Regions from separate parts of the Exiguobacterium sp. s130 genome, predicted to be linked through region 1. Evidence: riboswitches for the same ligand, from Rfam matches in the RefSeq annotation. Region 1 holds a riboswitch; each other region holds the start of a gene.
What was found. A riboswitch is a leader RNA that binds a small molecule or an ion and turns the genes downstream of it on or off. The one in region 1 is predicted to bind thiamine pyrophosphate.
Positions count from the first base shown of each region.

Region 2: another riboswitch for thiamine pyrophosphate. It lies ahead of thiD (bifunctional hydroxymethylpyrimidine kinase/phosphomethylpyrimidine kinase); the one in region 1 lies ahead of HZS85_RS04825 (ECF transporter S component).
Region 3: another riboswitch for thiamine pyrophosphate. It lies ahead of HZS85_RS09995 (thiamine phosphate synthase); the one in region 1 lies ahead of HZS85_RS04825 (ECF transporter S component).
Region 4: another riboswitch for thiamine pyrophosphate. It lies ahead of thiT (energy-coupled thiamine transporter ThiT); the one in region 1 lies ahead of HZS85_RS04825 (ECF transporter S component).

Region 1 is NZ_JACSNI010000002.1:192,593-199,902, forward strand. Features, by position in the region: gene HZS85_RS04815 (GNAT family N-acetyltransferase) at 1-1,360, shown strand, start outside; gene HZS85_RS04820 (50S ribosomal protein L25/general stress protein Ctc) at 1,651-2,322, shown strand; TPP riboswitch at 2,418-2,517, shown strand; gene HZS85_RS04825 (ECF transporter S component) at 2,618-3,190, shown strand; gene HZS85_RS04830 (ABC transporter ATP-binding protein) at 3,187-4,716, shown strand; gene HZS85_RS04835 (energy-coupling factor transporter transmembrane component T family protein) at 4,688-5,410, shown strand; gene HZS85_RS04840 (NAD(P)/FAD-dependent oxidoreductase) at 5,466-6,497, shown strand; gene HZS85_RS04845 (alpha/beta fold hydrolase) at 6,569-7,310, opposite strand, start outside.
Region 2 is NZ_JACSNI010000005.1:100,523-107,832, reverse strand. Features, by position in the region: gene HZS85_RS13080 (hypothetical protein) at 1-257, opposite strand, end outside; gene HZS85_RS13075 (YitT family protein) at 394-1,260, shown strand; gene HZS85_RS13070 (CHASE3 domain-containing protein) at 1,462-2,100, shown strand; gene HZS85_RS13065 (ArsR/SmtB family transcription factor) at 2,145-2,513, opposite strand; gene HZS85_RS13060 (hypothetical protein) at 2,572-2,913, opposite strand; gene thiE (thiamine phosphate synthase) at 3,027-3,665, opposite strand; gene thiM (hydroxyethylthiazole kinase) at 3,655-4,422, opposite strand; gene thiD (bifunctional hydroxymethylpyrimidine kinase/phosphomethylpyrimidine kinase) at 4,403-5,206, opposite strand; TPP riboswitch at 5,322-5,432, opposite strand; gene HZS85_RS13040 (murein hydrolase activator EnvC family protein) at 5,497-6,774, opposite strand; gene HZS85_RS13035 (murein hydrolase activator EnvC family protein) at 6,976-7,310, opposite strand, start outside.
Region 3 is NZ_JACSNI010000003.1:455,607-462,916, forward strand. Features, by position in the region: gene HZS85_RS09965 (hypothetical protein) at 1-952, shown strand, start outside; gene HZS85_RS09970 (hypothetical protein) at 1,032-1,325, shown strand; gene HZS85_RS09975 (DoxX family protein) at 1,354-1,842, opposite strand; gene HZS85_RS09980 (MFS transporter) at 1,970-3,154, opposite strand; gene HZS85_RS09985 (OsmC family protein) at 3,345-3,770, shown strand; gene nagZ (beta-N-acetylhexosaminidase) at 3,767-4,987, shown strand; TPP riboswitch at 5,044-5,146, shown strand; gene HZS85_RS09995 (thiamine phosphate synthase) at 5,229-5,822, shown strand; gene HZS85_RS10000 (FAD-dependent oxidoreductase) at 5,819-6,763, shown strand; gene thiS (sulfur carrier protein ThiS) at 6,760-6,960, shown strand; gene HZS85_RS10010 (thiazole synthase) at 6,963-7,310, shown strand, end outside.
Region 4 is NZ_JACSNI010000002.1:571,479-578,788, reverse strand. Features, by position in the region: gene HZS85_RS06935 (Stp1/IreP family PP2C-type Ser/Thr phosphatase) at 1-49, shown strand, start outside; gene pknB (Stk1 family PASTA domain-containing Ser/Thr kinase) at 52-1,986, shown strand; gene rsgA (ribosome small subunit-dependent GTPase A) at 2,012-2,917, shown strand; gene rpe (ribulose-phosphate 3-epimerase) at 2,920-3,576, shown strand; TPP riboswitch at 3,599-3,708, shown strand; gene thiT (energy-coupled thiamine transporter ThiT) at 3,768-4,328, shown strand; gene HZS85_RS06910 (thiamine diphosphokinase) at 4,330-4,932, shown strand; gene HZS85_RS06905 (amino acid permease) at 4,988-6,391, opposite strand; gene rpmB (50S ribosomal protein L28) at 6,532-6,720, opposite strand; gene HZS85_RS06895 (Asp23/Gls24 family envelope stress response protein) at 7,004-7,310, shown strand, end outside.

The sequences.
Region 1 (7,310 bases):
AAAGCATCGTCCCTTTTCGCTTGAGGAAAAGGGCGTGACGCTAGACGAGACACTGACGGATCCAGCAGAAATCCGCTTACTTAGCGTTCGTCCCGAATACCGCAATAGTCGTACGTTCATGCAATTGATGCGCTTTCTAATGGTCTACCTCGAGCGGGAGACGATTGATCATGTCTATATCAGTGGTACGACGCGAGAAGCAAAACTATACGCGCGGTTCGGCTTCACACCGATTGCAGCGACGCTTGGTAGTGGTGACGCCCAGTTTGTACCGATGTTGTTGTCGCGCGCAACATACGAACGATCCGTCATCGCGGATGTCTTACGTCCCCTGCATTTTCTAGCCGGTCCGGTCGAGGTTGCGCCGACGGTCCGTCAAGCGGCGCAACAAGCACCGCGTCCACACCGGACGGCCTCGATGCGTCAGCTCGATCAAGATTTACGTGGCCGAATGTGTCAGTTGCTGGATTTGCCACATGTCTCGATGGCCGTCGGCAGCGGTACGCTCGCCAATGATATTGTCGCGCAACAACTCACTGGACATGGATTGATCCTGAACGGTGGCGAGTTCGGTCAACGCTTGATTGACCATGCGGTACGTGCCGGCAAGTCTTTTGATATCCATACGCTTCCCTCCGGTCACCCGATCGATTTGGAGCAACTCGCTCATCAATTGAGGCAAACGGCATACAACTGGATTTGGTTGACGCATTGTGAGACGTCAACGGGTGTTCTCTATGATCTTGATGCAGTAAAAGTGCTGTTAGATCAACGAACCGCACTCGTCGTCGATGCGATCAGCGCTGTTGGAACCGGACATTTCTCATACGATGGCTGCACTTTCGTCACGACTGTTTCCGGGAAAGCGATTGGTGGTTTACCGGGTCTTGCGTTCATTGGTCACGCAGATCGCGTCCTACCTTCTCTCTGTATTCCCCGTTATCTGGATTTAGGACTCTATGCGGAAGGGGTTGCCTTTTCCGGCTCGTCGAACCTGTTGCTTGCCTGTCAGGCAGCGCTTGATGCCCTCGATCTTAATCAAGCAGCAATCAAGATGACCTATCTCGAACAAGCCGTCCGCGCAACTGGATTCCAACTGCTCGCACAACAGGAAGCACAAGCGCCGGGAATACTGACGATCGTTCATCCGTTCGCAACTGATTTAGGCGACGCTCTGCGCATTCAGGGGTATCACGTCCAGTACGAAAGCGACTATCTCGTTTACAATCAGTGGCTTCAAATTTCGACGATGGGACAGACGACGATGCGGCAAATTGAACGTCTCGTTCGTGTTTTAGTTCGTGAAAATCAACGAATCATCATAAAGAATGAAAAAAACGAAAGACCTCTCAACCCTTGATTTCAAGCGGTTTGGAGGTCTTTCGACTTCAAAAAGATAAAAAAGAGGTTTATGGATTTAAAACATAGGGGTATAAACTCATTAGCACCGCATCAAACCGGTGACTTATTCACACATGTTTCTCAATATCAGCGTAATGACCTGGGAGAGAAATGCAAAGTCACGAAAGCGTCAGACTCATGAGAGTCTGAAACCGATTGTCTTAGCATGATTCATATTGTTCAGGATTCGTCCTGCTCCTACATTCATTACCTTTTGAGGGCTATACCAAATTCAAGGGGGAAATGAACATGTCAGTTAATTTAACAGCCGAAAAACGCGAGGTACGTCCACGCTCACTCCGTAAACAATTGCGTCATGAAGGAAAAGCTCTTGGCGTCGTGTATGGTTACAAAGTGGAAAGTACACCAATCGCATTTGAAGAAAAAGAATTGCTTAAAATCGTCCGAGAAAACGGTGAGAACGTCTTGATTTCACTCAAACTCGACGGTAAAAATATTAACGTCTTGATCAATCGCCGTGATATGGATGTCTTCACACCAACTGTCGATCACGTTGAATTCATCGCCGTTAAAATGGATGAAGAAACAGAAGTCGAAGCAGACGTTGTACTCGTTGGGGAAGCAGCCGGTGCAAAAGTTGGCGGTTTCCTATCACAAACACTCTTTAAAGTAACAGTCGCTGCAACGCCAGATAAATTACCAGAGAACGTCGAAGTCGACGTCACGAACCTCGAAATCGGCGATTCGATTTCTGTAGCCGATCTTCCAGAACAAAAAGATTTCCGCATCGTTACAGAAGGCGACATTCAAGTCGCAGCTGTCGTCGAATCGACACTCGAGCAGGATCTTGAAGAAATCGAGGAAGCAGAGGCACAAGCAGAAGCTGGCGAAGACAACGAAGCGGAAGCAACAGAAGCGTCTTCAGAAGAAACAGCTGAAGAAAACGAAGACAACAAATAAGTCGTTTAACGATACGCCCTTTGTTGCGTATCGTTTTTTTGTGTCTTGACAACAGGCGCTAGATTGCCTAAAGTGAACAGCGTATCACCTATTACCATATCCACTAGGGGAGCCCAATTGGCTGAGACGATTCACTTCGGACCCTTCGAACCTGATCTAGTTCATACTAGCGTAGGAAAGTGGAGCGATCACATCCAATGACTCCTGCTGCGCGCAGTTTTTCTGAGGACCGCTCTCTTTTTTACGGAGGGCGGTCTTTTTTGGCGTCTCCCCCATTCAAAGGAGGACGTATCTGATGCAACACTGGAAAATGAAAGAAATCATGGTCATGATGATGCTAGCCGTCGCTTGCGGCGTCATCTATCTCGGTTGGTCAACACTCTGGTTACCGATCTCAGCGATCTTCGGACCTGTCGGTGCCAACTGGATGTTTGGTATCTGGATCATTGCGAGTCCGCTCGTCGCAGCAATCATTCAAAAGCCAGGTGCCGCTTTAATTGCGGAAGTCGTCGCGGCAGCCGTCGAACTGTTCACGGGAAGTCATTTTGGTTTATCCGCTCTTCTGATCGGAGTCTGCCAAGGACTTGGTGCGGAACTCGTCTTCGCAATGACGCGTTACCGTCGTTATGACACATGGACCTTGATGTTATCGGGTGTCGGAGCCGCGATTGGTAGCATCGTCTATAGTCTAATCGCGAACGGATTCGGTTACTACACAACGACGACGTTGCTTGCGACAACTGGCTTACAATTGATCAGCGGCGCATTACTCGGTGGCTTGCTTGCAGCGATTCTCGTCCGTCGCCTTGTTGCGACCGGTGTCTTGAACGGGTTTGCGGCAGGACGAGCGAAACGGAACGTCGCATGATTACTGTCGACGACCTCAGCATCCGCTATCCGGGTCAGATAAAATCGGTGCTCGATCATGTATCGCTGACGATCGAGTACGGGACGACCCTTTTGCTTGGTCGCAGTGGGAGTGGCAAGACGACATTACTTCATGCCCTTGCCGGACTGACACCGGAAACGATTGAAGTCGAACAGACTGGAACTGTTACCCGCTCTGGTTCGGTCGGAGTGCTGTTCCAAAATCCAGAAGAACAGTTTTGTATGGAGACGATCGGACGGGAAATCGCTTTTAGTTTAGAAAATCGCTCGATTCCACGCGTGGAGATGGATGAACGAATTGAACGCTTACTCGCACTCGTCGGTCTCCCTCTCCCCTTCTCGACACCAATCGCGAGTCTATCCGGAGGAATGAAACAGCGTCTCGCGCTCGCAGCGGTCCTAGCACTTGAGCCGACGATCTTATTACTCGATGAACCAACGGCTCAGATTGATCCAATCGGACAACATGAGCTGATGGCGTTGATTTTTCGGATTCAAAAAGAACACGATTTAACGATCGTCTTGATCGAACACCAACTTGATGTCTGTTTGCCGTACGTCGACCAAGTCGTCTTACTTGAGGACGGATCGATTACTGCGACGGCGGATCCACGGGATCTGTTCCCGCAGGATTACAAAGAGCTTCAAACGAAAGGTATTGCCGTTCCCTCTTTGTATCCGTATACCTTAGAGACGTTACCCATAGATGGACCGCAAGCGGCGCGACTTCAGGTGCCTTCCGCTGTCGCTACAGCTGGGAGCTCTTTGTTACACGTCGCTGCATTATCGACGAAAGCACCATATCCATTGACCGATGCGACATTTTCCATGCAGACAGGAGAATGGGTGATGCTGCTCGGGGCAAATGGATCCGGGAAAAGTACATTGCTTGCGACACTCGGGCGGTTGCTTCCCAATCGTGGAACGTATCAGCTCCAGGGGCGTCCGGTTCATCGTTACTCCCGGCGTCGCTTTTATGAGCACGTCGGCTATGTCTTTCAACAACCGGATCTGCAGTTTCTTAAGCTGACGGTCGAAGCGGAAATCGACTGGAGTCACCGGGCAGCGACGAATGTTAAGCGCGCGGCGTTGCTTGAACGGCTGGAACTGACATCTGTCAAACAGCAGTCACCACTTGCTCTTAGTACGGGGCAACAACGACGGCTCAGCGTCGCAACGATGCTCGGACAAACGAAAGACTTGTTGTTGCTCGATGAACCGACCTTCGGACAAGATGGATTGACGACACGACGCTTAATGGAACAGTTACAGATGGAACAACAGAACGGTACGACACTCGTCATGGCGACGCATGATATGGAGCTCGTCGCCCGGTATGCGGATCGTGTCCTCGTCATGGAGCAAGGACGGATTGCTTTTGACGGTCGCCCAAGCGAGTTATTCGCTGACGTTCCATTACTCGAGCGCTGTCAGCTACAACGTCCACTTTCGTACCAATTCCAGGAGGTGAAACGTGATGCAAACGAACGTGTCCCCGTTCGCTGAACTCAATCCCGTCATTAAGGGAAGCGGATTGTTTTTGATCATGTTTGCCTTGATTGCAACGAATGACTGGGTCAAAACGTTAGTATTCCTGAGTTTTGCTATCGCACTGCTACTCCTCTCCGGATGGGGTCCTTTTGATTTCTTGAAGCGACTTGCGCCGTATAGTCTATTATTCTTATTGACGTTCTGGATGATGGCGGCTTTCGGCAAAGGAACGAATACTCTTTGGTCGTTCGGTTGGTTTCATGTCACGTCGGAAAGCGTCACGCACGGCTGGTTACTTGCCTTGCGGATGGCCACGTTCGTCTGCTTGAGCCTCGCTTTCGTCACGACGACCGATGCGACCCGTTTCGTAATGAGCTTGATCCATCAGGCGAAGTTATCGCCCCGCTTTGCTTACGGATTCCTTGCCGGGATTCGCTTTCTGCCGCAACTGGTCGAAGAAGTCCGCGTTTTGCGGCAAGTCCGGATGATTCGCAATGTGCACAGTCGCTTTCCTGGTGATGGATTTCTTTCAATTGGCTTACCGCTCTTCTCACGGTCGATCCAGCGGGCAGAACGGATGGCGATTGCTCTCGAAGCCCGTCACTTTTCAGCAGAGCGAACGTATTACGAGGTACCGGTCGTTCAGCGTCAGGATATTATTTATCTCGTGGTCATCCTCCTATTCATTAGTCTTGTCTTTTGGCTATGATTACCGCCACCCGTATACGGGTACACTCTAGCAAGACAGATTGAAGGAGAACGACATGAAACGTATCCTCTTGATTGGTGCAGGTCACGCTCACCTGCATTGCATTACACACGGACCAACAGAAGACGTCGAGTGGCTGGTCCTGAACGCCTCGACGTACCAATATTACTCGGGCATGTACTCTGGACTTGCTGACGGAACATACGACATGGATGAGATGCGTATTGACGTCGCCGCCTTATGTCGTGCCTATGATAAACCATTCATCAAGGAGACCGTCATCAAAGTCGACCCTGTTGAAAAGGTCGTCTTCGGTGCATCCGGCAGACGTTACACCTATGACGTCGTCTCAACGAATATCGGTTCATTCGACTGGTCGGAAGATACGACGCGATTATCGATTAAACCGAACTACCGGTTACCGGATACATTAAAGCGACTGCAACAAGCAAAGCGTCCGGTCGTGATTGGGAGCGGACCAGCTGCCGTCGAGATGGCGGCGTCCTTGAAAGCGGCGGGTGTACCGATCACATTGATCACGGATCGAGATATCCTTTCTCGTCATCCGGCAGCGGAAGCCATTACGAGACGGTTAAAAGAACTCGGAGTGTACTGGATCAGGGAACGTCCTATAGATGACGAACTACCACTCCGCTTTAAGCAACACCCACCAATCGAGTCAGATGCAATCGTCCGCTTGACGGGTGCCAAAGCTCCGGCATTGTTTGCAGACAGCAATCTCTTCACGGAAAACGGATTTTTACTCGTCAATGAACAGTTACAAGCGCTCGATCATCCAAGCTTGTTTGCTGCGGGTGACGCGGCGACCCTCGTCGCCTACCCCGACATTCCGAAGAATGGTGTCACGGCTGTCCGACAAGCGCCAATTTTGCTTACGAACCTTTTACGATACCTCCAGGAAGAAGCACTGCAAATCTATCGTCCGCAAACGAACTATTTGACGATTTTATCGATGGGACCGCGTCATGCGGTTTCCCTATATGGTCGTCATTATTCGACTCACCCGTTCGGTTGGTACCTGAAGCGCTGGATCGATCAACGGTTCATGCGGAAGTATCGCTCTTAAAAGCGTGCGCCGGCGCACGCTTTTTCTGTACACAAAAATAAGCCATGGACGCGTGTCCATGGCTTATTAAATTAGACGGTTTGATTTCCTTTAACGTACGTCAGTAATGTCTCGTTGAACTTCTCTTGTTCGTCAAGTAACATCCCGTGTCCACTCTCTTCGAAGACTTCGAGTCGCGCATGTGGGATTTCCTTTTGCATCTCTTCCGCAAACTCGAACGGACAGACTTGGTCTTTTTTACCGTGGATGATCAACGTATCGACTTTGATGTTCTCGAGTTTTCCACGTAAGTCTTCGTCACGCAATGCGATTGCTGACTGAATCGTTCCGTGGGATGAAGCGGCGATGCTAAGACCATGGAACCATTGTTGTAGCGGTTCTGGATGCTCCTTCGCAAAGAAGATTTTCCCGAATCCTTTGAGCATCGACGGACGATCCTGTTTCGTGTCGGCAATCAACGCATCGACTTCTTCTTTTGTCATCCCGTATGGATAACCGTCGCGTTGCGTAAAGACCGGTGCCGCAGCTCCCGCAAGAACGAGCTTACTGACTTTTGAATCCCCGTAGTGCAAGAGATAGGACAAGGCGATTCCTCCTCCCATCGAGAAGCCAAGCAACGTGACATTCGCTAATTTCAGCTGTTCGATGACTTCATTGACATCGGACGCCATCGTCTTATAATCGTATCCCGTTGCTGGTGCATCTGATTTGCCATAACCACGATAATCGATTCCGACGTAACGATACCCTTCTTCGACGAGCAGGTTCTTTTGGTACTCGAACATGTTGTTGTTTGCCGGCCAGCCGTGTAAA
Region 2 (7,310 bases), on a different contig from region 1:
TTGCCTGTGACGTCATAAGCGAGCCGTAACGACTCTCCTTCGACATCTACCTGTTTTAATTCTGATGAAAACGGGAGTTGTTCAGCTAATTGGCGAACAGCTACCGTATTCATCATGGAAGCACCGACTTGTCTAGCTACGAGATCACCATCATGCCAAATAGATCGTTGGTTTTCTTCGTCTGGTTGTTGAAAAAGACGAATCCCCACCAATACGCCTAAACAAATACAGCCTATAATCAAGAATGTTTTCTTCATTTTCATCACCTTCCTAAAAAAACTTACCCTTTTTCATCTTTTTTCATAAGAAGGGTTGAAATTTTATGCATATGGGCGTACTCTTGCAGGCAGATACTCACAGAAGGAGGAGCATGAGGTCACTCATCATAATGCCATGACTACAACACACCCACAGAAAAAGAGAGTTGAAAAAATCAGTTTTTTAATCATAGGTACGCTGCTGTATTCCTTGTACATCAGCTTACTACTATCTCCAAATGATATCGGATCAGGTGGTATCATGGGGATCACGCTTGTCCTTCAAGAGCTTTTCCACACCCCAATCGGATTAACACAATTGCTCTTAAACATTCCCCTCTTCCTTTTAGGTTTCCGTTTCTTACGAAAGCGATTCATGTTCTTATCTGGCATCATTGTCGTTGCCTCTTCTTTTTTAATCGACTGGATTCCGACTCAGATCGTTCCCGAGTCATTGAACGATCCGCTTGTTGCCTCCATCTTTGCCGGTCTAGTCTCTGGTCTTGCGATGGCATTGATTTTCTTTGGTGGCGCATCGACAGGTGGACTCGATATTCTTGGAAAGTTTTTCTTTGCTCGTTTTCATAATTGGCCACTTCCTCGCATATTTCTGATACAAGATCTTGTCATCTATATCTTGGTATGGTGGGTCTTCGATTTGAAACACGTTATGTATGCTCTTATCATGAGCTTCGTTCGCGCCAAAGCTCTTCAAACGGTTTACAGTTTTTATTCCGCTTCTAAGCAATGTATCATTATTTGCGAAAAGGCGGATGAAATAAATGAAGTCATCACAAAAGAACTTGGTCGTGGTGTGACGATCCTTGATGCACGGGGAGGATACTCCAACCGAACGAAGAAAATGGTCTATGTCGTCGTTCAAAATAATGAAATCGTCCGTTTGCAAGAAATCGTTTCTTCTGTCGAACCTAACGCGTTCGTTACGTTCTCAGAAATCCATACTATTTTTGGGAATTATAAGGAACATTCGTATTCGTTTTAAACTCAAGCGCAGCCTAGCTGTGCTTTTTCTATTTCGTTTACTTTAAAACAGCTTCTCGTATTGCACCAGCTTTCCTGCTTTTTTATTCGGAATACTGATTTTTTTACTTTCTTCTCCCTATTCAAAAAATGGACAGGCTTCACTTTTTTTGCGATAGTAGTTAAGCTTATGACATGTCTATTTATTTAAAGGAATGATTGCATGCACTCACTTTGGCGTCAGCGTATTCTGCTGATCCTTTTGATCAGTTTATTCGCTTCTATCCCAATCATTTACGCCCTATCCGGTTATCGGACGATTGCAACGATAACAGAGCAAATGAAGGATCATGACATACCGTTAATCAATCAAGTGGACCAGTTGGTTGAACATAACCGAGATCGTGCCAATGCGGTGCGTGGTCTTTTATTGTATGAAGATAGTCGTTATCTCGAACAGTATTACTTTTCTACTTCTAAAATTCATGATTTACGAAACAGTCTAAATCAATCGTCGACCACGCCAGGAGCAATCAAGGATTTACTACGTCGCAATAATGTCTGGGAGTCCGAGATTGAACGAGTATTCGTCGTCTATGAGCGTCAGAGTCCAACGGCAGCAAAGCGCCTTGCCAAACAAACGACGCAAACGACACAAACGATTCTCGAGGACTTATCTCGTGTGAAAGATGATTTGTATAAGACACTTCAAGCAAAATTACAACAATCAGATACTTTAGTCGCTAGATATAAATGGATGTGTCTCAGTCTCTCTATTCTGTCCTTTTTATTAATTAGTGCGACAATCTTTTTTTCCCACCGGTTCGCACCTAACAAGTCAGACGAATCGTCCTTAGAGTAAACGAAAAGCGCAGCTTTGGCTGCGCTTTTCGTTTACTCTAAGAATTATTCAGATACTGCTTTTCCCTCTTGTACATGCTCCATCGCCATATGAACAAGCGACGACACATGATGGTCATCTAAAGAATAATACACGACTTTTCCATCTTTACGAAACTTGACGAGCCCTTGTTTTAACAGGGAGCGAAGATGATGAGATGCTGTCGCAATCGAGCAGTCGACAGAAGCAGAGACATCACAAACGCACAATTCCTCTTCGATCGTCAACGCATAAACGATTCGTAGTCGTGTCGCATCTGAAAGGATCTTAAATAATTTTCCGATTTCAAGCGTCGGAATCGTATCAACGACTTGTCCAATCTCAGACGCACGCTGTTCATCAATAGCAATCGTTTCACAACGGGGAATGTCCATGTCCGTCACCTCGTTTCTATTTCTATATTGCACCATGAGAAACAGGACATTTGCAAGTTCAGCGCATCCGCCTACGAATGAGCCAAAATACAACCCATCCCCCTACGTAATCACCGATATCCCAAACGATTCGATTTTGATCGACCGCACGTACACCGATATCGATGATCTTCGTACTCTCCAATCGATTCCTATAACGCTTACGTAATCGAGCAGGAATCGGGAGACGAAGCAGTATTCGATAATAGATGTCTAAGTGGGTGTGTCCCCAAATTTCTGTAGCGATCGAACTTGTCTTGATATACAACGGACGTTTGTAGCGTCTTTCATACTTTTCCTTCAGCAAGAGAGCCATTTCATAAGATACACGATTAGGACGCGGAAATAAAATTTTCCCCAAATGGTAGATCCCCCGATTATCTACGCGAATGATTTGTGGTTCCAATCGATACCGGATCCAATAGCCCCGAAAACGGATCGTCTGCCATTTCAATACAATCACCTCTGAACGGATTATACCCTGTTCTGAAGAGATTGATGCCATTCCCGTACAGCATCTGTCATATGTTGTGCAGCACGCCGTCGATCTTCTTTAGCAAAAATTTCCGAGATGACCGCATATCCTTCTAATGGGATAGGAAGAGAAGCGACATTCGTTGCCGTAATTCCGCCAATGCCAATTAAAGGTAAGCGCACGGCTTCGCGAATCGCTTGAAGCATCGTGTGTGACATCGAGTCGGCGTCTGCTTTCGATGACGTCGCAAATAGAGAACCTACACCTAAATAAGATGCTCCATCTCGTTCTGCTTCAATCGCTTGCGCGACGGTTGCTACCGATACGCCGATCACAGTGTTCGGTAAGAGACGTCGCGCTGCGGTTAGAGGAATATCTTCTTGTCCGATATGCAAACCAGCTCCGACAAGTAACGCAATATCAATTCGGTCATTGATAATCAAAGGAACATCATGACGATCCGTCAGTCTCTTTAACCGGACTGCCTGTTCGAAGAATTCCTTTCCCTGCGCTGTTTTTTCCCGTAATTGTATAATCGTTGCACCACCTAAAATCGCTTCTTCAACGACCGTTTCGATTGCAACTCCCGGATGATATCGACGATCTGTCACCGCATAAATGGAATAATCAATTGACATGTTCTACCACCTCCATCAAATCTTGCTCCGTCATCAGACTGATTGCATTGAACAACTCTCGTTTGAAATTACCTAGACCTTTTTCTGATGCTGCCTGTTCTCCTGCTTTTCCCATGATAAATGTTCCGTGGACTGCTGCCTCAAATGCAGAATATCCTGCACCAAGAAAACTCGCAATCAAAGAAGCTGTCATACACCCCGTACCTGTGACGTCTCCGAGACGCGGCGTACCTACTTGTAGTTCCACTTCGCGCATGCCATCCGTGATGTAGTCGATTGGACCTGTGACGACAATGACGGACTTTTGTTTACGAGCGAATGCACGAATGATTTCTCGATCCATGATCTCATCACTAGCAGCATCGACTCCTTTTGTTCGTCCATTCTCCCCAAGCAATGTCTTGATTTCTGAAGCATTTCCTTTAACGACCGTACATCCGAGTCTACTCAATTCTTTTGAAAAGGACGTACGCAATGATGTGGCTCCCGCTCCAACTGGATCAAGGATGATCGGAACGTTCAAGCGTCTCGCTTCGCTTGCGGCGAGTCGTTGAGTTGCTTGCATGTCTGCATCAATTGTTCCAATGTTCAAGACAAGAGCTTGCGCGCGTCGAACCATCTCTTCCACTTCGCGAATATCCTCCGCCATGACTGGAGATGCGCCAACGGCAAGTGTGACATTGGCGCAATCATTGATCGTGACTGTGTTCGTCAAATGATGAATGAGTGGTTTGTGTTTAAGAATGGTCGTAAACATGTGAATCCCTCCAAAGTGAATGAAAATGATGTGTCGGTCCAATCCCTTGTCCGAGAGCAAATCCATGACGAATCGCCTCTGTAACATACTTCTTGGCCTGACGTACACTGTCCGGTAAAGCTTCTCCAAGTGCCATCCGTGCCGCAATCGCTGCAGATAAGGTACAGCCTGTTCCGTGAGTATGTTGATTATCTAACCGATCTGATGTGAAACGGTATTCTTCTTGCCCGTCCCATAATAAATCCGTGGCAGCTCCCGGTAGATGTCCACCTTTTAACAAGACAGCTCCAGTCTCCATAGCCAACTGATGCATCGCAAGTCGCATCTCCTCTAGATTAGTAACTGATTGCCCTGTTAAGCGCTCTGCTTCCGGTAAATTTGGTGTGACGAGTGTCGCAAGTGGCAGTAACTCCGCGATTAGTGCTTCCTCTGCCTCCGTCCGCAATAGGGCATGCCCGCCTTTTGCGACCATGACAGGGTCTAGTATGATTGGAACTGTCTGTTTGCGAAGATGTGTTGCAATGACGTGAATCGTTTGTGCATTCGAGACCATACCGATTTTGATAGCATCCACACGAATATCTGAAAAGATTGAAGCTAATTGGGCATCAACGATTTCCGATGATAACTCTTCTACTGCTTGAACGCCCAGTGTATTTTGAGCCGTTACCGCTGTCAAAACACTCATCCCATAAACGCCCAATGCCGAAAATGTCTTTAAATCTGCCTGAATTCCAGCTCCACCACCGGAGTCAGATCCCGCAATCGTCAATACATGTTTCATATTTTTCTCACCTTTCCATCGAGCAATGTAAGGGAGTTGTTACCGACAAAAAAAGCGTCGACCGCTGTAAAAAAGCAGTCGACGCTATACGAAATCGTTATCCAACCACTTCGGTATCCGTTCGGCTCAACTTTCCTACGCTGGTATTATCCAGTTCAGGTAATAGGGTCGAAAACAGATTGGTTTTCCTCTCAGCCGGATTCCTCCAGCTCCCCTAGTTGCTCAAGTATTCATTTCGCCTTAACTGTAGCATAGCGGCAAGAAAAAAACGAGCCGAAGCTCGTTTTGAATTATAGATATGCTAATGGATTAACTGCATTCAGAGGAGAAGAGGCACTGTACTGATAGCCTCCGACATGTAGTTCGAAATGCAAGTGTGGTCCTGTTGAATTCCCAGTACTACCAAGTGTTCCAACTTGCTGACCTTGAGAAACTGTTTGTCCTGCATGAACAGATAACGAACTCATATGAGCGTAGACTGTCGTATAGACTTTCCCGTCAAGGAAGTGAGAAATCATGACGTGATTTCCATAAGGCCCACCACCTGAAGCTGTAATGACCGTTCCAGCTGCTGCTGCGACGATTGGTGAGCCGACCGAACCACTGAAATCGACACCATTATGGAACGTATAGCCGTTCGCACCGCTTGCTGGTCCAAACCCTTGTGATACGCCACCAGAAGATGGACGAACGAATTTCCCACCGCTCGAAACAACGGGTGAAGCAACTGAAGTAGGTGATTCTGAACTCTTACCTGCTTGTTTTGCTGCTTGAGCATTCGCTTTAGCGGCTTTTTCAGCTGCTGCTTTCTCGGCTGCTGCTCTTTCAGCCGCCACTTTAGCTGCTGCCTTCGCTGCCGCAATCGCACGTTCTTGAGCTTCAAGTGTCGCTTGTAGTTCTTTCGCGTCTAGAAGTTCTGTCGTAAACTTCGTCTTACCTTTTCTTAATTTTTTAAGCGTAGCACTGCGTTCTTTCATTTGAACTTTCAACGCTTTTTTTTGTTCGATTAATGTTTTCTTCTCTTCAACCTGCTCCGCCTTTTTTTCAACGAGCGCTTGTTTTGCTTCCGCTAGCTTTTGTTGGGTTGCGATGTAATCCGAAATCATTTTATCATCTTGCTCCGCGATTTTTTTCCCTGCCATGACACGACTAAATAAATCACCTAAATCCTTCGATCCAAAAATGACTTCTTCCCATTTGATTGAGTTTCCATCGTTTTCTTGGAAGACACGTAGACGATCACCGAGTAGTTCTTCTTGTTTTTTCAACATCTCTTCGTAGCGAACGATGTCTGCTTTTAATTCATCGATTCGCAAATTCAATTTCTCGATTTGTTTATTTTTTTCGGAAATCTGAAAAATCTTTTCGTTGATCGCTGCATCGATTCGATTGATTTGACGTTGTTCTTTCGAAATTTTCGACTCTTGTTTTTTAATTGCTTTTTCTAATTTACGTTGTTCTGCGGCATTTTCAGCCTTTTTTTCTTTGATCGTTGCTGCCGCAATTGGTTGTGTTCCTGTTATAAGTAATGCTCCCAAAACAATGGTAGAAATTAGTTTTTTTAGCATATATCGTTTTCCTCACTTATGTTTTTCATATTTTATTATAGTATTCAAGTTTCTCTCATATCTGAAATAGATTATAGCACCCTAATCGTTTCAAAAAAATTTCATTTACATTTCAAATGAAAACATTTTTTGTAATATAATCATTTATTTTTTGAAAATCGCAAAAAAAGAACCGCTGCATAAGCAACGATTCTTTACTGTTTAAAACATCGTCATTGGGTTCACTGAGCTGGCTGGACCAGTTGCACTATAGCTGTATCCACCGACGTGGATTTCAAAGTGTAAGTGTGGACCAGTTGAATTCCCAGTGCTTCCACGTAAACCGATTTGTTCACCTTGACTGACGCGTTGACCTGCGTGAGCATTGAGTGCGCTCATATGAGCATACAATGTTGTGTACGTTTTACCGTTTAATTGGTGAGCAATCATGATGTGGTTTCCGTAAGGACCACCACCTGATGCTGTAATGACTGTTCCTGTTGCAGCTGCAACGATTGGAGTTCCAACCGGACCACCAAAGTCGATCCCGTTATGGA
Region 3 (7,310 bases), on a different contig from region 1:
TCAAAATCTACAAATCAACTTAATCGATGTAGTGCGTCAACCAACAGACTTCTCAGTCTCGATTAAAGATGGACAAGTCTCTGAATCAAAATCATCTTATCTAAATAATATGTATCTCGACCGTGTTTATATAAATGATGAAGCACCACGGTCATTTAAACAGTTCATGCAAGAGGAAACGTATACTCTCATGCAAGATTCCGTAACTTACGGATTAAAAGGTCGAGAAGACGGTAGTTGGGAGTTGCAATACTGGGATCTTAAAACTAAAAAATTGACTACAAAACAATTGAGCACTCCCTCAGAAGTTAATAATAAAAAGTACGCCTACTCACCCTTTCAACGAACAGAAGATCTACTTTATGTGGAGCGCTATTCGATGGATGAGCAGACCATAAGAAGCTTTATTTATGTCATTGACTTAAAAAATAATCGCGTACGCAAACAACAACTACCAATCAAATTAAAGAAGAATGAATACATTGAGTCGTTCTATAAAGGACAACTATTTTTTTCTCAAACATATTTTCCTAAGAATAACCCCGATACTGAACAGCAGCGTCTGCTTATGACAGACGGAAAAAAGACGAAACGATTAAAACAACTGGAAGGAGAAGATTTTAACACTCGAATTTTAAATGAAGGCAAATTAATCGTGACGATAAATGAAAATGATGAGACACAGTTAAGCTGGAATACGTTCGATATGGAGTCGGAAAAATATACAGTACATCAAGTTCCACTTCCTGATCGTAAAAAATTCCCGGATGGAGGTGGATTCCCGGTCTCTATTTTGGAAAATGGACGCATTTATTTTTCTTATCAGCTAAAAAATGATGATTACAGAGTATTGGTTTTCAATCCGACATCAGCAAATATTGAATATGAAGGAAACATTACGAATAAAAATCCAAAGATTAAGTTATCACTAAGTGATATGCGATTGAAGTAAGTTATAGAAATTTCATTCAATCACTTGAAACCTCCCGTTTTCTTCCAACGTATAAAGACTATACAAGGGGGGAACTCACATGCAATTCTTGATTTTTGTCATCTTCGCAGGTGCTCTGTATTGGTTCTACTACAGCTTCTTACTGGGGTACCGTAAGAAAAACATCACGCTGACGTTTGACGATCGGTTTTATTCACTCGACGAACATGTCGCAGCCATCGAACAAAAGCTTGCAACGGATGGACGTTCAGCGCGTTATCTCGGTGACCGTCGCTTTGAAGTCGATGGCAAACCTTATCTGTTCCTCGAGCGGACAGTCCCAGTCGGCGGGATTCCGACACAGCAGACGATTCTCGAGCAACAAAAAAAATAACTCTCCCGCGTTTGGGAGAGTTTTTTCGTTAGACCGGAATCCGGTCGAGGGGATGTGGTTGTTGCGACGAACGATACCAGCGCATGATCCAGTGATCAATACCGATTTGATACGCGTAGCGTCCTGCAGCAAGTAAGACGATTGAGGTTGCTAAGAACAACGGGTTTAACGCAATCGTTCCAGCAAGTAAGTAATTGAGATTCATGATGCTTCCGACGACCAGTGCAGGAACCGTCAACAGACTGAGAATCAACAAGATCCCGACAATGAGTTCCGCGAACGGAATCAAGACGTTGATCAGCCCGACGTTTGGTAAGGCAAGTTGCTCGATCCACGTCGCGTACCACGAACTGACGAGTGCGTCTTCGCCAGTTGACTTCGCGAGTGCTCCTTCAAGAAACGACCGTGCATCAAAGCCATTAATGTACTTACCGATCCCGGCGATGAACCACTGAATTCCGAGCCAAAGTCGGATGATCGTCAATAGACCAAGACCGATGATGTGTAATGCTTTCACTTTCAGACACTCCTCTACTACAACATAGTCCCCATCATACTGAAAAATCATCAGTAAGATAGGGACTATCATCATAACGTCATCGAACCGTCATCGACCTGTTACAAAAAAGGATAAGGTAACGGTTTCATGACCGTTGATCGAGGCGATGACTGATTGCAGTTAATAAAGCAGCAACGAGCGCAACCAGTCCACCGACGAGTGCCGTGTTCATCATCGGACCGTTCGCATAGACGATGCCACCGAGTGCCGAACCAAAAGCAATCCCGACGTTACTCGCAACCGGCATCAAGGAAGCGGCGAGTCCTTTTGCTTCCGGATTGAACTTTTCAGCAAGGTCGATCAAGTAGATCTGTGTCGAAGTCGTTAGTAGAATCGACATCAACGACATCAAGGCGATGTTGAACAGACCAAGCGGAAGGGATACTGTCGTGAAGTATAATGCAGCAAGGACGATTGCTTGTACGACGAAGACGAACCGTAAGCGACCCATCGGATTTTTACTTGCAATCTTGCCGGCAAGGATGTTACTGAAGATCGAGACGACACCGTAAGCGAGCAGGATCGGACTAATCCATGTCTTCGCGATGCCGAGTTCCGTTTGCAGGATCGGCACGAGGTACGTGTAGACGACGTAAGTTGCTCCGAAGCCGAACGACGGAATGAAGAAGGCGATCAGGATCCGTGGATTAGCGAGCAATCCAAGCTGCTCCTTGATTGAACCGGAGCCCGTCGATTGCTGGACGGGAACGATCTTCCACACAGCGAGGAACGCAATCATTCCCATGACTGTCGTCAGCCAAAACGTGGCTGCGAAGCCAGCGTGTTGACCGATGAACGTACCGATCGGAACACCAAGGACGTTCGCGAGTGTAAAACCACCGAAAATGAACGAAACGGCGACACCGCGCTTCGCGACAGGTACGCCATCGCTTGCGACGACCATTGCGAGCGAGATCAAGACACCGGTCAGGATGGCTGTCAGGATGCGGGTGGCGAGCAATACTTCGTAACTTGGAGCAAAACTACTGGCAAGGTTCAGTAAGACCCAAACGAGTAACAGACGTAGAATCAGGCGACGCCGTTCCAAGTGACCGATCAGCGACATGACAATCGGTGTACCAATCGCAAAGGAGATGGCAAAGGCCGAGACGAGCGTACCGGCTGTTGCGATCGTGATATTAAGAGCTGAGGAGATTTCAGCGAGGATCCCGACGATGACGAATTCGCTTGTTCCGAGAACGAACGTCAGGAGCGACAACGTGGCGATCAACAGCCAATCGCGTCGACTTAAACGAGTAGTAGGTGACATGGATGATTCCTCAATTCTGGCGCTTGCGCGCGAAACTATGAGTAACAGGATAGCATGAAACGATTTCGTCGGGTATCGCAAAGCGAGAATTCGGGAAAAGAACCATTATTCGAAATAGCGTGTGAATTTCCAGGCTTGCTGTTTTTTGCGTATACTACAGAAGAAGACTACTGACAAAGGAGTGGAAACGATGCAAGCGACAGTGACATGGAACAAACAGATGGGGTTTAGTGGACAGACGGAATCAGGGCATCATCTTGCGATGGATGCAGCACCGGAGAACGGTGGCGAAAATCAAGCACCACGACCGACTGAACTGCTGCTACATGCCGTTGCCGGCTGTACTGGAATCGACATCGTCTCGATTTTAGAGAAGATGCGCTTGACGATCACTCATTTCGAAATGGATATCGAAGGGGAACGGGCAGAGGATCATCCGCGGCGTTTTACGTCGATCTCGATTCATTACCGGCTTGAAGGTGATCTCCCGGAAGATAAGGTCCGTCGCGCCATCTCGTTATCAAAAGATAAATATTGTTCGGTTTCGCAATCCTTGAACGCTGAGATTTCCGTCTATTATTCCATCAATGGTGTCCGGAGCGAGGATCCTTTGTGAAGAAAGTAGCACTGATCGGTTGCCTGTTGCTTGCAGGGTGTGCGCAGGAGACGACGGAACCAACGAAACCATCACAACCAGCAACGAAGCAACCGACGGAGGCGAAGAAATCAAAGCCTGAGCCGACAAAGGAAGAACAACAACAAGCACGATTAAAGCAGCAACTTGAAGCGATGTCGACGTCAGAAAAGATCGATCAATTGCTCTATATCGGAGTTGCCGGAACGGAACTTTCAGCAGCTGACCGGAAATTGTTGCAGACGCATGCGATCGGTGGGGTCTTACTGCTTGGTGGGAATATTACGTCAGAAGATCAACTCTTGACGTTCACGCGTGCCATTCAAGAAACGAACCAAAAACCGTATGTTTTCGTCGGGGTTGATGAAGAGGGCGGACGGGTCAGCCGGGTACCGGATCAACGATTACGTCTCCCGACGAGTCAACGGATGGCGCAAGGTGCAGATGCTGCAAAAATGGAAGATGTCGGACGTACGCTCGGTCACCTGTCACGATTTTATGGGTTCAACATGGACTTCGCACCGGTCCTTGACGTCAATAGCAATCCGAACAATCCAATCATCGGCGACCGTGCGTTAAGTGCTGATCCGAAGACCGTTGCGACTCTCGGTACGGCCCTGATGCACGGGATGCAAGAGACGGGAACGATTCCGGTCGTCAAACATTTTCCCGGTCACGGCAATACGAGTGTCGATTCCCATGTCGGTTTGCCGAAAGTGACAGCATCAAAGGAAGAACTGAAGCGAACGGAACTGTTACCGTTCCAAGAAGCGATTCAAGAGGGCGCCGAGATGGTGATGGTCGCCCATATTCTCTATCCCGCGTATGACGACCAAAATCCATCTTCGCTCTCGAAGCCGATCTTGACTGACCTCTTGCGTCAACAACTCGGATTCAAGGGTGTCATCATCACGGATGACCTTGTCATGGGGGCGATCACGAAACGATATGGTCTCGCGGAAGCGGCACGCCAGGCACTTGTCAATGGAGCTGATATGGCGATGTTTTCGGAAGCAGGTGCCTATCCGAAGGTCCACACCGAAGTGATGCAAGCCGTTAAAGACAAAACGCTGACGCCTGCGATGCTCGATGCTAAAGTGATGCGGATCTTAAAGCTGAAGCAGACCTATGCCGACAGCCAGAAGCAACAGCGACCGACGAAATCGGAGCTTATTCAGCAAGTGGAAGCGCTCAACTAGGACTAGCGAAGTAAAGCAACTCATGCTAGACTAATGGGGCAAGCCAATTAAACACGAAAAGACACTAGGGGAGTCTCCCAGCAGACTGAGACGGAAGTATCCGGACCCTTTGAACCTGATCTAGTTCGTACTAGCGGAGGGAAGTGGCTCGAAACCTTAGATATCCTTAGCGCTTTAGCGCATTTTCGGACCACTCCCTTCAACGTCGGGAGTGGTCCTTTTTCGTATGGAAAGGAAGAACATGATGCGTTTACATCTGATTTCGACGGGATCCATCAATCCACGCGATGGAGTGGAAACCTTTCAATCGCTTCAACCATATACGGATCAGCTTCATCTTCGAGAACCGAATTTGTCGGCAGCAGAATTGCTAGAACTGATTGACGCGCTCCTTGCGAAAGGGTATTCGCCTAATCAATTAACCGTTCATGACCGGGTCGACGTCGCCCATGTCGCTGGTATCGGTGTGCAGTTGACGCGACGATCCTTATGTGTCCGCGATGTTCGGCGACACTTTCCGGATCTCATCATCGGGAAATCCGTCCACTCTCTGGCAGAAGCACTTGCAGCAGAAGCGGAAGGAGCCGACCGACTGCTGTACGGTCATATTTATCCGACAGCGTCGAAACCAAACGTGCCACCGCGAGGGATCGACGCCTTGAAGCAAGTTGTCACCTTCACGACGAAACCAGTCATCGCAATCGGCGGGATCACTCCTGATCGCATTCCTGAAATCGCAGCGACCGGTGCAAGCGGAATCGCCGTCTTATCCGGTATTCTCGGTCAAGCGGACCCGCATGCTGCCATTCAGCGTTATCAGGGGGTACGGGTATGACAGATCACATCATCATCGGCGGTGGAGTCATCGGTTTGACGCTTGCTTACAGTCTCGCTTGTCAGAACGAATCCGTTCTTGTCCTTGATCGCGGAACATGCGGACAAGGGACGAGTCGGGCGGCTGCCGGGATGCTTGCGACGGACATCGAGCTGAGAGAAGAATTGCATACGCTTGCCGCTCGAAGTCGCCGTCTGTATCCGTTGCTCGCACGTCGCCTTGAGAACGAGACCGGGATCGATTGTGGCTACCGGAAACAACCATTTTTATTGAAACGAAATGGACAAGAATACTTATTTCCATCGGTCGGTCAAATCGATCCGCGACGACTGACGACTGCATTGATGCATGCCTTACGAAATCGTGGGGTACCAATCGAAGAACAGGTGGACGTCACGCGAATCGAGGAGAGTAATGATTTCATTAGGGTTGAGTCGAACATGGGAACGTGGACGGGACGAACGGTGACGGTTGCTGCCGGACGCGGGTCCCAAGCCTTGCTCGATACAGCTGGCATTTCGATTGCGACATATGGGGTCAAAGGGGAGTGTCTGGCGGTCCGTCTCGCAGGTCAGCCATTACGCTCGATCCTGTTTGATGACGCCGTCTACCTCGTACCGAAAGCGGACGGACGGATATTGATCGGTGCGACCGAACTACCGCACGACGAGACGATCGGTGTTAGTGTCGCAGGAGTCACGTCACTGCTTCAAGCAGCAGAGCGTCTCTATCCATCGATCCGTGATGCTGTCATCGAAGAAGTCTGGTCAGGCGTACGACCACAAACAGAGTCCGGCTTGCCATATATCGGAGTCGCTGATTCATCCCGGCGGATCTTTATAGCGACGGGGCATCATCGGCATGGCATATTACTCGCACCGGCGACAACGGAAGTCTTGGCAAACACATTACAGTTGACTCTAAAGGAGGAAGTCCGATGAACATTACGATTAACGGCAACGACCACACCATTGAACAGATTGAAACGATTGAGGATATGCTCACGCAACTTGGCTTAGGGGAAAAACTCGTCATCGTCGAACAGAACCGACAGATCATCGACCGCGGAGCTTACGATCAAACGGTCGTTCGGAACAATGACACATTCGAAATCGTTCATTTCGTAGGAGGAGGATAAAGATGTTGAAAATTGGAGAAAAGACATTCGAATCACGGTTATTACTTGGAACGGGGAAATATACGGATGCTACGGTACAGCAGGAGGCCATCGATGCGTCCGCTTCACAAATCTTGACGTTCGCTGTCCGGCGGCTCGATCTCTTCGACAAACAACAATCGAATTTCTTGGAGTCGCTTGATTTAACGAAGTACGATTTACTACCGAACACGGCTGGTGCGAAGACAGCGGAAGAAGCGGTCCGGCTAGCAAAGCTTGCGCGGGCATCCGGTATGTGTGACATGGTCAAGGTTGAAGTGATTGGGTGCGATAAGACATTACTACCTGACCCAATCGAGACGTTACGGGCT
Region 4 (7,310 bases), 380 kb from region 1:
TAATATTACGATTGCCGCCATCCGGTTCAAAGAAAGAAAGAGGGTCTGAATATGCGATACGGAGATCGATTAAATGACCGCTACCGCATAGAACGGCTAGTTGGAAGTGGCGGGATGGCGAATGTCTATCAAGCCTATGATGAGATTTTAAAGCGTCATGTTGCCATTAAGATTTTACGGACTGAATTTTCGCATGACGAACAGTTCATTCGTCGATTCGAACGTGAAGCGCATGCTGCTACCAGCTTGAATCATCCAAACATCGTTGCCGTCTATGATGTAGGCGAAGAAGATGCCATCTATTACATCGTCATGGAGTATATCGATGGTATGACATTAAAGACATTTTGTGAAAATCAAGCATTACCTGTGCCGCAGGCCGTCGATATCATCGCTCAAATTTGTGATGCGATCGATCATGCCCATGCACACCGAATCATCCATCGCGATATCAAACCGCAAAACATGTTGATTCGAGAGGATGGTACCGTCAAAGTAACGGATTTCGGAATCGCTGTGGCGATGTCGAATGCGACTCTGACGCATACTATGTCCGTCCTTGGGTCTGTCCATTACTTCTCGCCAGAACAAGCAAAAGGTAAATTTGCCGATGAGAAGTCGGATATCTATTCGCTTGGTGCTGTCTTATACGAACTTGTGACAGGACAAGTACCGTTCGAGGGTGATTCACCGGTTGCAATCGCTTTGAAGCATCTGCAAGATACACCGCGTCGTCCATCCGTCTTGAATCCGAAAGTGCCACAAGCGCTTGAGAACTGTATCATGCAGGCGCTCGCAAAAGCACCGCATGACCGTCAGCAGTCCGTCGCAGCCTTTAAGGCAGATATGGTGACGGCGTTGTCTGACGAACGAGCAAGTGAAGGCATCCGAGGTGCAGAAGAGGATGAGATGGAAAAGACGATGGTCTTATCACCTGTACAAGTGCCAGAAGAATCAAAAGCGGAACCGGACACACCTGTCGTCACGACCGTTCAACCGAAACCGTCAGAAAAGAAAAAGAAAAAACGCTGGTGGGTCATCCTATTATTACTGGTATTACTCGGTGGAGCGGCTACGACGTTTGCGATGTGGCCGGATCCTACCGTTACGGTACCGTCCGTCGTCAAAACGGATGGAGATGAAGCGGAAACGAAGCTTGAGAAACTTGGATTTGTTGTCGAGACGACAGAACGAAACAGTGATACGGTCGATGAGGGAGACGTCATCAGTCAGACACCGCGTGAAAACGCACAGGTCAAGAAGGGCTCGACAGTCAACTTGGTCGTCTCTACCGGAAGTGCTCCGGTCGAAGTACCGGATGTGACAGATGACGCTGAAAAAGAGGCGATTGAGACGTTAAAAGAGGCTGGATTCGCTAAAGTCGAGGTCGAACGTGAAAAGTCGGATGAAATCGAGCGAGGTAATGTGATCCGGCAATCGATCTCGGCTGGTACGGAGGTCATCGCGAAAGAACAAACGATTACGATCACCGTCTCGGAAGGAACATCTTCCTTCGAGTTGAAGGATTTGACGAACTTATCGAGTGACGAAGCAAAAGCCTACCTGGACGAAAAAGGGCTCGATGGAACGTTCGAGCAAGAATTTTCTAGCGACGTGAAACTCGATCAAGTTATCCGTCAATTCCCACAAGCAGGGACTCAAGTCGAACCGAACGACTCCGTGACGGTCTTCATCTCAAAAGGTGAGGAAGAAAAAACGTTGACAGCGACGTTCCCTGAAAAGGTCGTCTATGACGCAGTCAGCGAGAACGAGGACGAGGAACCACCGAAACAAGTCATCCGGATTGAGACGGAAGATGCGAAAGGGAAGCGGACCGTCATCGAAGAATCAATTGACCAAGATGAGACATTCGACGTGCCGGTGACGATTGATCCGGGAGAAGAAGGCAAGATTACGATTTATAAAGACGATACGGTGTATCGTTCAAAAACCATCACGTACAATCAAGCAAAAGACGCACAGTGAATGTGATGAAAAAGGAGTGCATAGGATGACGGAACAACGCATCGAAGAGAATCGAGAAGGAACGATCATACGCCTGCAGGGTGGCTTTTATGATGTCATGACACCAGAAGGAGAGGTCCGTTCACGGGCAAGAGGGAATTTCCGAAAACGCGGCATCAGTCCAGTTGTTGGAGACGAAGTCGTTCTTCATATCGAAAGTGAGACCGGGTATATTCTCGAAGTGAAGGAGCGGGACAACTTTTTAGTACGCCCGCCTGTCGCGAATATCGATCAAGCGTTGCTTGTCGTCTCGGCTGCAGAACCTGATTTTTCAGCGCACTTGCTCGATCGTTTCCTCGTCTTGATCGAAGCGAAGGAAATCCAACCCGTCATCCTGTTAACGAAGATGGACTTGCTTGATGATGTCAAAGGTCCTGCAGTTAGAGAGGCAATTGCCGCTTACCGGAAGATTGGATATACGGTCATCGAGACATCCAGTGAGACGTTGTCGGGTGTTGAGCAAGTCCGTCCGTTACTGGCCGGGAAAACGAGTGTTCTTGCCGGACAATCTGGAGTTGGGAAAAGTTCGCTCTTGAACGCACTTGAACCAACACTCGACTTAGAGACGAGTGCGATTTCGAAATCACTCGGACGTGGGCGGCATACGACACGACACGTCACGTTGATGCCACTTGCCGAAGGCTTGATTGCTGATACACCAGGTTTCTCGAACCTTGATTTTCCGTATGATATGGAAATCGAGGATGTACGGTGGAGTTTTCCTGAATTCGTGGCTGTACAGGACGAATGTAAGTATCGAGGATGTTTGCACTTGAATGAACCCGGATGTGCTGTCAAGGAAGCCGTCGAAGCACAAGAAATCATGTCCTCTCGTTATGAGAACTATGGTATGTTTATAGACGAAATCAAGAATCGAGCCCGGAGGTATTGAAGATGATTAAAATTGCACCATCTATCTTATCAGCAGATTTTGCGAATCTTGAGCGTGATGTCAAAGCAGTCGAGGCAGCAGGCGCGGACTATATCCATTTCGATGTCATGGATGGTCAGTTCGTACCGAATATCTCGTTTGGACTACCTGTGCTCAGCAGTTTACGTCAAAAGACGGATATGGTCCTTGATGTCCATTTAATGATTGACCAGCCAGAACGTTTCGTTGAAGATTTCGTTAAGGCAGGGGCAGATATCGTGACGTTCCACGTCGAAGCGACGAACCACGTCCACCGTGTTTTACAACAAATCAAGCTATCCGGTGCAAAAGCAGGGGTCGTCTTGAATCCTCACACGCCATTATCGACGATTGAACACGTCCTTGAGGATGTCGATATGGTCTTATTGATGACGGTCAATCCGGGCTTTGGTGGACAAGCCTTCATCGAGAATGTCATGCCAAAACTCGCATCACTTGCACAAATGAAAGCAGATCGTGATCTGACATTTGAAATCGAGATTGATGGTGGCGTCAACCCGGAAACAGCAAAACTTTGCATCGAAAACGGCGCGAACGTTCTTGTCGCGGGATCAGCAATCTACAATGCACCAGATTATGCGGAAGCGATCACTAGCATTCGTCAAGGGGCTGCCGTATAATAAGAACGAGAAAACGAAATATGATGACCGCAAGGGGTGTCGCTTGAAAAGCGGCTGAGAGGAGTCTTTTAGACTTTAACCCTTCGAACCTGTTCCGTTCAAACGGACGTAGGGATGTGGCGCACGCAGGCAGTACGGCGTTCGTCGTATTGCCTTTTTGCGTCCTCTCGTACAATGAAGGAGGAAATAGCATGAAACGGTTACAAATGATGATGGAAATTGCCATCTTCGCAAGTCTCGGGGTCGTCTTTGATTTACTGATTCCATTTAAAATGCCACAAGGCGGTTCAATCAGCTTAGCGATGTTACCGATCTTTGTCATGGCATTTCGCCACGGTGTCATCGGAGGTGTCGTCACAGGAGCGCTTGTTGGTACGATCCAACTGATGTTCGCCCCACAAGTCTTGACGATCGTCCAACCATTACTCGATTACACGATTGCATACGGTGTCGTCGGACTGAGCGGTCTGTTCGCCCGTCAGGTTAGACAAACTGCACGTAACGGACAAAAGAAACGTTTGATGGCGTTCGTTCTCCTTGCAACACTATTAGGCGCAGGACTCCGTTATATCTGTCATGTCATCAGCGGAATCGTGTTCTTCGCGAAATATGCAGAAGGTCCAGTCGTGCCATATTCATTAGTTTATAACGCGACATACATGGTACCATCTTATGTTTTATGCGGTGTCGTCGCGGGTCTCCTCTTTACAACTGCGCCACGTTTACTACGTTATTCAGCACGAGGCGTCTGAGATGCGGGCGATTCTCGTGTGCGCCGGTCCTCAAGAAGAAGTGCCTGATTTGCGGATGCTTTGTCAGTCTAGTGATTTCATCATTGGTGTCGATGGTGGTGTTCAGACTATTGAATTGTTTGGGCTGACATGCGACATGACGATCGGTGATTTTGATTCGCTTGGTTACGTACCTGAAGGAGCAATCGTTCATCCGGCTGAGAAAGATGAGACGGATCTCGAACTCGCCCTTCGTACAGTATCAGAGATGAAACGGTTTGATGATACTATCATCGTCGGAGCAACAGGTGGACGACTCGACATGACCGTTCAAAATGTGTATTTATTGAAGCAATACCCTGAAGCGCGACTCGTCACGAAACGGGAAGAGGTGCGATATTTGGCAGTAGGATCGTATGCAGTCGAAGCCGAAAGCTATCATTATCTTTCTTTCATTCCACTTGTGCCGTCAATCTTGAGTTTAGCTGGAGTCAAATATCCACTTGATATGCATCCTGTTCCGGTCGGAGGTTCCTTGACCGTCAGTAATGAATGGAGTACGTCAGAAGCGACAGTAGAGCTCCATCAAGGAGAACTATTGATGATGCGAACACTTAAGGAATAGAACAAGCATATGAAAAAAGGCCGTGGATGATACCGCGGCCTCTTTTCATATGGCATTATTCTTCGAGTTGGGAAGGGGCGACTCGAATGTCACTTTGAGCCGATAGGTGTTTTCCTTTAATGAACAGATGATAGCTTCCCCACATGACGAGGAAAAATGGAACACCGATGTATAAAGCAATTCGTTGATCCGCTTGAAACGCAAGACTGAAAAGGACAACGACATTAAGTGTCAACGATATCAACGGTAATGCTGGATAGAATGGCGTCTTGAACTTTAGTTCGGATAGATCATGTCCGTTTCGGATGAACTGACGGCGGAACGCAAGTTGCGAAGCGGAAATTGAAATCCAACCGACTTGAGCACCGAGTCCAGCTAAAGACAAGAGCCAGATAAAGACGGTATCCTCTGCGAAAAAAGCTGTCAGAAGAGATAACATCGCAAACATCATCGTAAAGAGTAAAGCGCGCATCGGCACACCACGGGCATTAACATAAGATAATTTCTTTGAAATCATCCCTTCTTGTGCCATTGCCCATAACATTCGGGTCGCGGCATACAATCCCGAGTTCCCGACGGATAATAGTGCTGTCAAGACGACGATGTTCATCAAGTCAGCGGCATACGGGATGCCGATCGCATCAAAGACCATGATGAATGGACTACTGACTCCGCCAGCCGTCTCATACGGAATCAATGCACCGACGATCGTGATCGATAAGACAAAGAAAATGAACGTGCGCCAAACTGTATTCCGGATAGCTTTTGGAATCGATTTTTCAGGCTTATCGGACTCCCCAGCCGCGACACCGATCAATTCGGTCCCCTGAAAAGCAAAGTTGACAGCAATCATCGTCGTCAAGACACCGAGAATTCCGTTCGGAAACCAACCGCTTGCCGTGAAGTTTGCAAACAATGAGGATGGACGATCTGCTTCCATCGGTAACCAGCTAAACCAAGCTGCGCCACCAAGAATGATGAAGAAAAGAATGGCGAGTACCTTTAAACTTGAGAACCAGAATTCCGCTTCCCCGAACGCTTTGGCGGAGACGGCGTTTAAACCGAATAACAAGACCGTAAAGACGGTACACCAGACAACGACCGGCACATTCGGAAACCAACGGTCCATCAAACTACCTGCAGCTGTGATTTCAAGTGCGACCGTCACAGCCCAGCCGAGCCAGTAAATCCAACCGACGGCAAAGCCGACCCCTGGTCCGATAAAGCGGGTCGTATAGGTCTGAAATGACCCCGAGACCGGCAGATAGACCGCTAATTCTCCAAGACATAACATCGTCAGATACATGATGGTCCCACCCACGATGTAACTGAGGACCGCCCCGAGAGGTCCTGCTTGTGAAATCGTTAATCCTGACCCTAAAAATAAGCCTGTTCCGATAATTCCACCGAGTGAAATCATGAACAGGTGTCGACTCGTCATCTCTCGTTTGAGTTGCATGATGACTTCCCCCAATTCTGACAAAATAAAGTACGTTCCTATTGTAAGCGTTTTCAATAAAAGCGACAATTAGTTTATGAGAAAAATAAATGAGGGCATAAAAAAACCGGAAGGGAAGATTCCCATCCGGTGGTTGCGCCTTATACGCGTTCGACTTTACCTGATTTAAGAGCTCGAGCTGAAACCCAAACCTTTTTTGGCTTACCGTCGACGAGGATACGTACTTTTTGTACGTTGACTCCCCAAGTACGTTTTGTTTTGTTCAATGCGTGTGAACGGTTGTTACCCGACTTTGGCGATTTCCCAGTAACGTAGCATTTACGTGCCATGCGTTCCGCCTCCTTTTATGTTGTTTTGCGTTCGTCCTAATAGACACTTTGCTATCTTAGCATGGTGTCAGGGCGGTTGCAACATAAAAAAAGTAGCTGACAAGAAAAAAACTTGACAGACAACCTCGAAATTTAAAATAATGGATGAGGATGATGGTAAAAGTTCATTTGACCGCTACTATTTTTCACTTATTCATTGTATAGTCAGTACGGCGACTTTTCAATAGTAGGTCCTTATAGTAGAATTATGAGAAGAATACAATATTCAAAGGGGGCTACTCAGGTGGCGATCGAGATGAAAACGACCTATGGAAAGATTGATGTAGATAATGATGTCGTCGCGCAACTTGCGGGCGGCGCAGCAATGGAATGTTTTGGTGTCGTTGGTATGGCATCCCAGTCTCAAATCAAGGATGGTCTTGCTGAACTCTTAAAACGTGAGAACTTTGCACGCGGTGTCATCGTTCGACAGGCTTCAGAGCAAGTTCATATCGATATGCATATTATCGTAAGTTATGGGACGAAAATCTCAGAGGTGGCGAACAACGTACAGAGTCGCGTGAAATACACGCTCAGTCAGGCACTAGGTC